3 regions of the Nonomuraea sp. B19D2 genome follow, and region 3 is predicted to be linked to each of the others. Evidence: riboswitches for the same ligand, from Rfam matches in the RefSeq annotation. Region 3 holds a riboswitch; each other region holds the start of a gene.
The links. Region 3 has a riboswitch for S-adenosylmethionine ahead of ABN273_RS41470 (TerC/Alx family metal homeostasis membrane protein). Riboswitches for the same ligand answer to the same signal wherever they lie in the genome.

Region 1 (3,268 bases), on a different contig from region 3:
TAAACGTTGACGAAACGACGAATCTTGCCCGATTCATCCAGAATTCTCGCACCGATCCCGGGGTAGTCGGAGTCAAGCTTGGCGAGGACGTCACGAAGAGTCGCGCCTTCGCCACTGACTTCCGCGTTGCCCCCGGTGTACGTACGCAGAATGGTGGGAATCCGCACAGTAACGCTCATGGTTAAACTCGCCTTTCCTGGTTGTCAGACAGCCGCGCGGAACGCGTCGAGGGAGGGCCGGATCACGGCCGTGGGCTTGGCATCGTCGCTGATCGCGTCGAGTGTCTTGAGTCCGTCGCCGGTGTTGAGCACCACGGTCTCGGCCTCGGGATCGAGCCGACCGCTCTCGGCCAGCTTCTTCAGCACGCCCACGGTCACCCCGCCCGCGGTCTCGGCGAAGACGCCCTCGGTCGAGGCCAGCAGCTTGATCGCGGCCACGATCTCGGCGTCGCTGACGTCCTCGACGGCCCCTCCGGTGCGCCGGGCGATGTCCAGCACGTAAGGCCCGTCGGCCGGGTTGCCGATGGCCAGCGACTTGGCGATGGTGTTGGGCTTGACCGGCTGCACGACGTCGTGCCCCGCCTTGTACGCGGTGGAGACCGGCGAGCACCCGGCCGCCTGCGCCCCGAAGATCTTGTACGGCGTGTCCTCGACCAGGCCCAGCTGCACCAGCTCGCGGAAGCCCTTGTCAATCTTGGTGAGCTGCGAGCCCGAGGCGATGGGGATGACGATCTGCTGGGGCAGCCGCCAGCCGAGCTGCTCGGCGATCTCGTACGCGAGCGTCTTGGAGCCCTCGGCGTAGTACGGCCGCAGGTTGACGTTGACGAATCCCCACTTGTCGCCGAGCGGGTCGCCAATCAGCTCGGAGCAGAACCGGTTGACCTCGTCATACGTGCCGTCGATGCCGATCAGCTTGCCGCCGAACACCCGGGCCATGGCGATCTTCGCCGCTTCGAGATCAGCCGGGATGAACACGCACGCCTCGAGCCCGGCCCGCGCCGCCGCGGCGGTGACCGCGCCCGCGAGATTGCCGGTGGAGGAGCAGGAAAGCGTGCGGAAGCCGAAGTTACGCGCCGCCTCGACGGCGATGGCGACCACGCGGTCCTTGAATGAATGCGTGGGGTTGCCGGAGTCGTCCTTCACGTACAGGGACTTGAGACCGAGCTTGCGCCCGAGGTTTCCGGCCTTGACCAGTTTGGTCCACCCCGGGTTCATGTTGGGTTTACTGGCGACGTCCGCAGGAACCGGGAGCAAGGATCGGTAACGCCAGATGTTGGCGGGACCCGACTCGATGTCCGCACGGGTCACGGCGCCGAAGGAATAGGCCGCCTCGAGCGGCCCGAAACACTCCAGACACGCGAAGCTGGGACCGAGGGGGTAGCGCGTACCGCATTCGCGGCAGGAGAGAGCGACTGCAGGACCAAAGTCGAGCGACATGAAGCGAGGCCTTCCCTCATCTTCGCCCGCGGCCACCTTGACCGCAGACCGGAATTGGCACCTTGTCCCGGTCGGCCTCGCCAGGTCGCGAGCCTCAAGCCGGGAGGGTTGCCGGGGCTTCGCAGGGCCGGTCCCTCCACCCCTCTGGATGAGCAATATTCAGTTGTTGAAATGGACTCTACCTGCCCAGGGGGCCTAAATGGCGACTCGTCTCAGCAGGTGAGATGCGGCGTCTCAACGATAGTCGTCGCCCAGCACTCCTTGCACGTATTTGCGCGCCTGGTGAATGCGCGACTTGGCGGTGCCGAGCGGGATGCCGAGCTGCTCCGCGACTTCGTTGTAGTCGAGCTGGACGATGTCGCGCAGCACCAGCGCCTGCGCCAGGTCGGGCTTGTCGGCCTCCAGCGCCTCCATGGCGTCGAGCAGGTCGAGCCGCGAGCCGGCGATCACGCTCACCCGCCGCACGTCGGGCTTCTGCACGGGCAGCTCGTCGGAGCTCTGCTCGGCCGCCCTGCGCTTGAGCGACCTGTACGTGGTGCGCGCGCAGTTGGCCGTCACGATGTGGAGCCAGGTGCTGAACCTCGCCCTGCCCTCGAACCGCCCGATGTTGCGCGCCACGGCCAGCAAGGTGTCCTGCGAGGCCTCCTCGGCGTCCTGGTGGTAGGGCAGGATCCGGGCGCAGTGCCGCAACACATCCGGCTCGATCCGCGCCAGAAGCTCGCCAAGTGCGCGATGATCTCCTCCAGCGGCGGAGCGGGCGAGTTCCTCGGTTAGCTCATCAAGCGCCATAGCTGGGATCCTATGGGCGAAGGGAGCTCAGATGAACAGCGTCCTGGTGGCCTCCAACAGAGGACCGGTCTCGTTCACCGTCTCCGACGACGGCGAGCTGACCATGAAGCGCGGTGGCGGCGGCCTGGTGTCGGGGCTGTCCGGGGTGGCCAAGAAGGACGGCGTCCTGTGGGTGTGCGCGGCGCTGTCGGACGGCGACCGCAGCGCCGTCCGCCTGGCGCCCGGCGGCAGGATCGACCAGGCCGGCTACGACACGGGGCCGCTGCGCATGCTCGACATCCCGCCCGCCACCTTCCACCGGGCCTACAACGCGGTGGCCAACTCCACCCTGTGGTTCGTCAACCACCTGCTCTACGACATCCCCAACTCGCCCAACTTCGGCACGAGGTTCGAGCGGGAGTGGGAGTCCTACCGCGACTACAACGGCGCGTTCGCGCTGGCGCTGGCCGAGGAGGCCGGCCACGGCGCCCGCGTGATGGTGCAGGACTACCACCTGACGTTGACCCCGGCGATGCTCCGCGCCGAGCGGCCCGATCTGCGCATCGCGCACTTCAGCCACACCCCGTGGGCGCCGCCCGAGTACTTCTCGCTGCTGCCCGACGAAGTGGCCGGAGAGGTCCTGGAAGGCATTCTGGGCGCCGATCACGCCGGGTTCCTCACCGACCGGTGGGCGCAGGCGTTCATGGACTGCTGCGAGGCGCTGCTGGGCGCGGAGGCCGACCGGGCCGGCCGCAGCGTCACCTACGGGGGCAGGACCACCCGCATCGGCGTGCACAGCCTGGGCGTGGACGGCGAGGCGCTGTGGGAGCGGGCCTGCGAGCCCGACGTCGAGTCGCACATGGCCGCGCTCAGGGAGCAGGTGGGCGACCGGCGGCTGATCGTCCGCATCGACCGCACCGAGCTGTCGAAGAACATCGTGCGCGGCCTGGTGGCCTACCGCGAGTTCCTCGACGCGCACCCCGAGTGGCACGGGAAGGTGGTGCATCTGGCGTTCGCGTACCCGAGCCGGCACGACCTGCCCGAATATCGCGAGTACACCGCGT
Region 2 (3,268 bases), on a different contig from region 3:
CAGGGACTCCAGCCCTCGGATGATGTAGCCGGGCTTCCAGGCGGGCTCCTGCCGCAGCTCCAGCTTGTTCGCCCGGGCCAGCAGCGCGCCGAACGACTCCATGAGCTCGATGCGGGCCAGCGGCGCCCCCAGGCAGAAGTGGATGCCGGCCCCGAAGGAGATGTGCGGATTGTCCGCGCGCCCCACGTCGAGCCGGTCCGGCTCCTCGAACACCGCCTGGTCACGGTTGGCCGAGCCGAACAGCAGCGCCACCTCCGACCCACGCGGGATCTCCACGCCGTGCACCTCGATGTCCTCCAGCACCCAGCGCTCGAACATCTGCAGCGGCGTGTCCCAGCGCATCAGCTCCTCGACGGCTGTGGGCAGCAGCGAGCGGTCCTCGCGCAGCCGTGCCAGCTCGGCGGGGTTCCTGAACAGGGACCACCAGCCGTTGCCTGTCACGTTCACGGTGGCCTCGTGGCCGGCGTTGAGCAGCAGCACACACGTGCCGACCAGCTCGTCCTCGGTCAGCTCTTCGATCGCCGCCAGCGCGCTGACCAGGTCCTCGCCCGGGGTCCGGCGCCGCTGCGCGGCGAGGGTCTTGAGGTAGCCGGCGAACTCCGACGCCGCGCGTACCGCCGCGTGCTGGGCGTCCGGCGTCGGGTTGAGCTCGTACATGCCGCAGATGTCCGCCGACCAGGGGCGCAGCAGGTGGCGGTCCTGCTCGGGGATGCCGAGCATCTCCGCGATCACCGTCACCGGGAGCGGCTCGGCCACCTCGGCGATCAGGTCGCCGCCGCCCTTCTCCACGAACGCGTCCACCAGGCCCTCGGCGACGGCGCGCACCCGGGGCCGCAGGGACTCGACCATGCGGGGCGTGAACGCCTTGGAGACCAGCCGGCGCAGCCTGGTGTGCACCGGCGGCTCCACGTCCAGCATGCCCGCCCTGATCACCCGCCAGAACGGCTCGTGGGACTCCGGCTCCGGCGGCCTGCCGAACTCCTCATGGGTGGCCACGTGCAGGTAGGACCTGCCCAGGCGGCGGTCCCTGAGCAGGGCGTTCACGTCGGCGTGGCGTGAGATCAGCCACTGGTTCGTCGGCTCGAAGTAGCTGACGGGCGACTCGCGCCTCAGCTCGTCGTACACGTCGTACGGGTAGGCCACGAAATCCGGATCCCAAGGGTCAAAGCGCACTATTCCATACTAGAAGCCGAATCCTCCTGCTCCTGGTGGACGCGCTTGCTGCGCATCCGGATGTTCAGCAGCTCGACGACGAGCGAGAACGCCATGGCGAAGTAGATGTAGCCCTTGGGGATGTGCTGGCCGAAGCCCTCGGCGATGAGCACCACGCCGATCAGCACCAGGAACGACAGCGCCAGCATCTTGATGCTCGGGTGCCGGTCCACGAACCTGCTGATCGGCCCCGAGGCGAACAGCATCACCAGCACGGACACCACGACCGCCGCGATCATCACAGGGAGCTGGTCCACCATTCCGACTGCGGTGATGACGGAGTCGAGCGAGAACACGATGTCCAGCACCATGATCTGCAGGATCACCGAGGTGAAGGAGGCGGCGGCGGCCTTCTTGCCGTCCCCGCCCGCGGGGCCGTCCATGCTGTGGCTGATCTCGGTGACGCTCTTGCCCAGCAGGAACAGGCCGCCGAGCAGCAGGATCAGGTCGCGTCCCGATATGTCGTGGCCGAAGACGGCGAACAACGGCTCGGTGAGCTGCACCACCCACGACAGGCCGAGCAGCAGGAGCAGGCGGCTGATCAGGGCCGCGCCCAGACCCAGCACGCGGGCTCTGTCGCGCTGTTCCGGGGGTAGCTTCCCGGCCAGGATGGAGATGAAGATGATGTTGTCGATGCCCAACACGATCTCCAGGGCGACCAGGGTGAAGAAGCCGATCCAGATCTGCGGGTCGGTCACCCAGTCCAACATTCTGCGCACCTCCATGACTACGTGGGCGGGGGTTTCCGGTAGCAACGAGTAACGCGCCACAGAAGTTCGCCGACTTGCGATCGAAGGAGGGGTTTGAGTTATAGTGCCCGTCGTAGGTCATGAGTGCCAGCGACAAGCCCCGGCTAGCTGGCCGGCAACCCTCGCGTCCGCGGCGGGGTGCCCCGGGTGAAGACCTGGTCCGTCACGAGGTGTGGCGGGCAAGCGCGGGCTCTGTGGCTGCTTCCAGGGGTCCGATGACCCTGAGGGAGATGTGCCGTGTCCACGCTGACGATCTTCAACTCCATCCCCGCCCAGCCCGTCGAGGCGGCTCCCACGGCCACGAGCAGGCCCATTCCCACCGTGCTCGGGGCCGATCTCGAGGTGCCGGTCAAGGGCGGAAGGCTCGTCGGCTACGCCAACCTCGACTACGCCGCCAGCGCGCCCTGTCTCGAGCCGGTCAGCGCCGCCGTCACCGCCGCGCTCCCGGCCTACTCCAGCGTCCACCGGGGCGCGGGCTACGCCTCCCAGCTGACCACCGCCCGCTACGAGCAGGCCCGCCACACGGTCAGGGCGTTCGTCGGCGCCCGCCCGGACGACGCCGTGATCTTCACCCGCAACACCACCGACGCCACGAACCTCCTGGCCGGCTGCCTGCCCGCCGGCACCACCACCGTGGTCTTCGACACCGAGCACCACGCCTCGCTCCTGCCCTGGAAGAAGTCCGTACGGCTGGCGCCGCCCGCCTTCCCCGGCGAGGCCGTCCGCGCCGCCGACGAGGCGCTGGCCGGGATCGACGGGCCGAAGCTGCTCGTGGTCACCGCCGCCTCGAACGTCACCGGCGAGCTCTGGCCCATCGCCGCCCTGGCCCACATCGCGCACCGGCACGGGGCCCGCATCCTGGTGGACGCCGCCCAGCTCGTACCGCACCGGCAGCTCAACCTGACCGCGCTCGACCTCGACTACGTGGCCTTCTCCGGGCACAAGCTGTACGCGCCGTTCGGCGCCGGGGTGCTGGTCGGGCGGCGGGACTGGCTCGCGCAGGGTGAGCCGTACCTCAAGGGCGGGGGCGCGGTGCGCTCCGTGGGGGACGACACCGAGTGGCACGACGACCCCGAGCCGCGGCACGAGGCCGGCACCCCGAACGTGCTGGGCGCCATCGCGCTGGCCGCGGCCTGCGACGCGCTCACGGCCACCGGCTGGACCGCGCTGGTGCACGAGGAGGAGCGGCTGATCGCCCGGCTGCGGTCCGGGCTGGCCGCGATCGAGGGCGTGCGTGAGCTGTCGCTGTGGGGGGATGACCACCCGCGCGTCGGCATCGTGTCGTTCACCGTGGACGGCTACTCGGC
Region 3 (3,268 bases):
CGATGGATCCGGTGGCTCCGGTGACCAAGATCATGAGCAGTCCTTCCGATAAGATGAGGTTACCTCGAGAACACTATATCGAGGCTACCTCGAATTAATGGGGACGCCCGCATGACCACCACCCGCCGGCCCCGCGCCGACGCCCGCCGCAACTACGAGCGCCTCCTGGCCGAGGCCGACGCCGCGTTCAAGGAACGCGGCGTCGACTCCAGCCTGGAGAGCATCGCCCGCCGCGCCGGCGTGGCCATCGGCACGCTCTACGGCCATTTCCCCAACCGCCGCGCCCTGGTCGGCGCGCTGCTGCGAGAGCGCAACGAGGCCCTGTTCGAGCTGGGCGACCGGCTCCTGGCCGACTCGGCGCCGGACGACCGGCTCCCGGCCGGCTCGGCGCCGGGCACGCCGGGCGGCCGGTCCCCGGCCGGCTCGGCGCTGGCCGCCTGGGTACGCGCGGCGACCGCGCACGCCGCCACCTACAGCGGGCTGGCCTCCCTGCTGGCGGACGGCCTGGACGACGAGGCGTCGGAGCTGCACGACTCGTGCCTGCGCATGGCGGAGATCGGCGAACGGCTGGTCGCGCGGGCGCGCGAATCCGGCGCCGTACGTCCCGACGCGACCGGCGCGGACGTGACCGCGCTCACCTCCGCCGCCGCCTGGCTCCACGAGCACGTGTCACCTGCCGCGGCCGACCGCCTCATCACCGTCACCCTGGACGGCCTGGCCGCCCACTCTTAGCCGCCGGCGGCCACCTGCCCTCGTGGCGCATCCGGTAAGCCGGAATTCCCGATGCCACGGCACCGCTCACGGCCGTGATGTCGCGGCCGGGAGTTTCGCCGTTCGTTCGGGCGCCCGACCCACGAACCGGCAGGTGAACGCGCGGCTCGCCCGCATGCGCCGCCGTGCCGATGCCGGCTTCAAGGGTCGACCGGCTCGCGCTCCAGGGGCCTGGCCCACCCGGCTTCGCCCCCGCCTCCGGCCGCCGAAGCGGTGCGCCTGCCGGCGTACAGGCTGGTGAGCGTGACGGTGAGCAGGACCGCGATGATGACGCCGAGCGAGGCGAGGGTGGGGATCTGCGGGACCCACGCCCACAGGCCGTGCGCCCAGTGGAGGACCAGCTTGACCCCGATGAACGCCAGGATGACGGCCAGGCCGTGGTTGAGATGGCGCAGCTTGGTCAGCACGTCCCGCAGCACGAAGTACAGCGCCCGCAGGCCCAGCAGCGCGAAGGCGTTGGTGGCGAAGACCAGGAAGGGGTCATCCGTCACCCCGTACACGGCGGGCACCGAGTCGACGGCGAAGACGATGTCGGTAGCGAACACCGCCACGGTCGCCAGGGCCAGCGGGGTGAGCGCCGGCCGGCCCCGCTCGCGCACCACCAGCCGGAACCCGCGGTAGTCGCCGGTGACCGGGATGAAGCGGCGCAGCAGCCGGACGCTGCGCATGGAGTCGATGTCGACCTGCTGGTCGTCCCCCTTCAGCACCTTGGCCGCGGTGACGATCAGGACCACCCCGAACAGCAGGAACGCCCACGTGCCGCTCTGCAGCGCCGCGGCGCCCAGCGCGATGAAGACCGCCCGCAGCACCAGCGCCCCGACGATCCCGTACAGCAGCACCCGCTGGGCCAGCTCGTGCGGCACCGCGAACGCCGACAGCAGCAACATGAACACGAACAGGTTGTCCACCGACAGCGACTTCTCCACCACGTACCCGGTGAAGAACTCGACCGCCACCCCGGTGCCGAAGGCGCCCCACAGGTAGGCGCAGAAGCCCACCGGCAGCACCAGGTAGAAGACCGACCAGGCCAGTGCCTCGCGCATGCCTACCTCGTGCGGGCGCCGCGTCAGCACGATGTCGAGCGCCAGCAGCAGGACCAGGGCGGCCACGGTGATCGACCACAGTGCGGGTGAGGCGATCGTGCCCTGATCGGGCGCAGCCAGAGATGTCCCCGGGGACATGAAACCTCCTCGAACGTGCTGAGCCGTTCGAGGTCTCCTTCACCCGGGGTGTGGGTGGCCGTCCGGGGATGCCAGGTGGTGTCCGTACTGACCGGATCGACGCTTGGGAAGTACTCCCCTCGTCTGGCCCAGAGTAGGACAAATCCGGCCAGCGAGCCACTGTGCGTCGGCGCGGATGGCGGCCAGACGCTGCTCGGCGTCACCTTCGACGGCCTCGCCGTCGCCGAGCCGGACACAAGTGCCGTGGAGCATGGGAATGTCGAGCGGTACGCTCATCGGATCTCACCTCATCGATCCTGGCAGTGGCACCTTTCCTGTCAGGGCAGGTTGCCGGACCGTCGCAGGGCCAGGTCCCTCGGGTCCTCTGGATGATGGCGAGATCCGATCGTCCGTTCCCAGCGGGGAGCGTCAGACCAGGGGCCGCCGAGCAGTTCCCAGGCGGCCCGCCGATCTACTGGTTAGCAAATGCCCCACACCGGGGACCAGAGCTTGTTGTAGTAGCGCGTGCCCTTGTAGTAGATCCTGAGGCCGCAGGGCTTGCGCGAGCTGCCCCCCTCCCAGGTACGCGTCTTCCCGACCTTGATCCGCTTGTAGCCGGAGTCGGGCCCGGTCTGGATCATGTTGACACTGACGGTGCTGCTGCAGCCGTTCTTCACCCTCAGGTACCGCGTGTTGCCCTTCACCCACGTCGTGTGGGTGACACACCTCAGCTTCGCGTCGGCGCTGGTGGCTGCGCTGGCCGCGGGTACGCCGGTGACGAGCGTGCCCGCGATTCCCGTCATCAGTGCAGCGGCTACCAGTTTCTTTCGCATACTTCCTCATTGCCTTATCTTTGGGGATAAAAGCCGCCCAAGACCCTAACACGCATCGCGATCATATGGTTACCCGCCGAGTGCGCCCCGGGGCGACGAACGCGGGAGCGCGAAGAACATCCGGCTGGTCGCGGCCCGGCGGCGCCGGTCCTCGCGGCGGAAGCCGTCGTCCATGGCCGGTCCTTCACGTAGCGTCCGCACTTCGAGACAGCGAGTGCACCTTGCTCTTGCCATGATCGGCGCTATGCGTGATGCTTGCAGACCTCTTGAGCGAATCGGCCGAAAGCTCCCAGAGCGCGTCACTCGTGCCGTGACATATGCAGCGGCGTCGCGAAGGGAGCGGCAACCAGAGAGGTAGTTCACCCCGTGATCCACGGCCCGTGGTCCCAGCAGCCCGCAGAAACGCTGGAGTCGATGTCCGTTGAACCGCTGCTGACCAGGGACTACGACGCGGACCCCGCACTCGTCCACGAACGCCTGCGCGGCAGGTACGGCCCGGTGGCC

Region 1: it holds a riboswitch for S-adenosylmethionine, as region 3 does, so the genes downstream of both, thrC (threonine synthase) here and ABN273_RS41470 (TerC/Alx family metal homeostasis membrane protein) in region 3, are expected to answer to the same signal.
Region 2: it holds a riboswitch for S-adenosylmethionine, as region 3 does, so the genes downstream of both, ABN273_RS05210 (aminotransferase class V-fold PLP-dependent enzyme) here and ABN273_RS41470 (TerC/Alx family metal homeostasis membrane protein) in region 3, are expected to answer to the same signal.

Annotation. Positions count from the first base shown of each region.
Region 1 covers NZ_JBEFAK010000006.1:70,431-73,698, reverse strand. The annotation lists gene ABN273_RS13450 (MoaD/ThiS family protein) at 1-179, opposite strand, end outside; gene thrC (threonine synthase) at 204-1,436, opposite strand; SAM riboswitch class I at 1,450-1,591, opposite strand; gene ABN273_RS13440 (RNA polymerase sigma factor) at 1,671-2,225, opposite strand; gene ABN273_RS13435 (alpha,alpha-trehalose-phosphate synthase (UDP-forming)) at 2,257-3,268, shown strand, end outside.
Region 2 covers NZ_JBEFAK010000002.1:331,387-334,654, forward strand. The annotation lists gene ABN273_RS05200 (cytochrome P450) at 1-1,173, opposite strand, end outside; gene ABN273_RS05205 (TerC family protein) at 1,173-1,922, opposite strand; SAM riboswitch class IV at 2,038-2,153, shown strand; gene ABN273_RS05210 (aminotransferase class V-fold PLP-dependent enzyme) at 2,208-3,268, shown strand, end outside.
Region 3 covers NZ_JBEFAK010000033.1:57,547-60,814, forward strand. The annotation lists gene ABN273_RS41460 (NmrA family NAD(P)-binding protein) at 1-34, opposite strand, end outside; gene ABN273_RS41465 (TetR/AcrR family transcriptional regulator) at 112-732, shown strand; gene ABN273_RS41470 (TerC/Alx family metal homeostasis membrane protein) at 912-1,952, opposite strand; SAM riboswitch class I at 2,237-2,327, opposite strand; gene ABN273_RS41475 (hypothetical protein) at 2,411-2,764, opposite strand; gene ABN273_RS41480 (cytochrome P450 family protein) at 3,179-3,268, shown strand, end outside.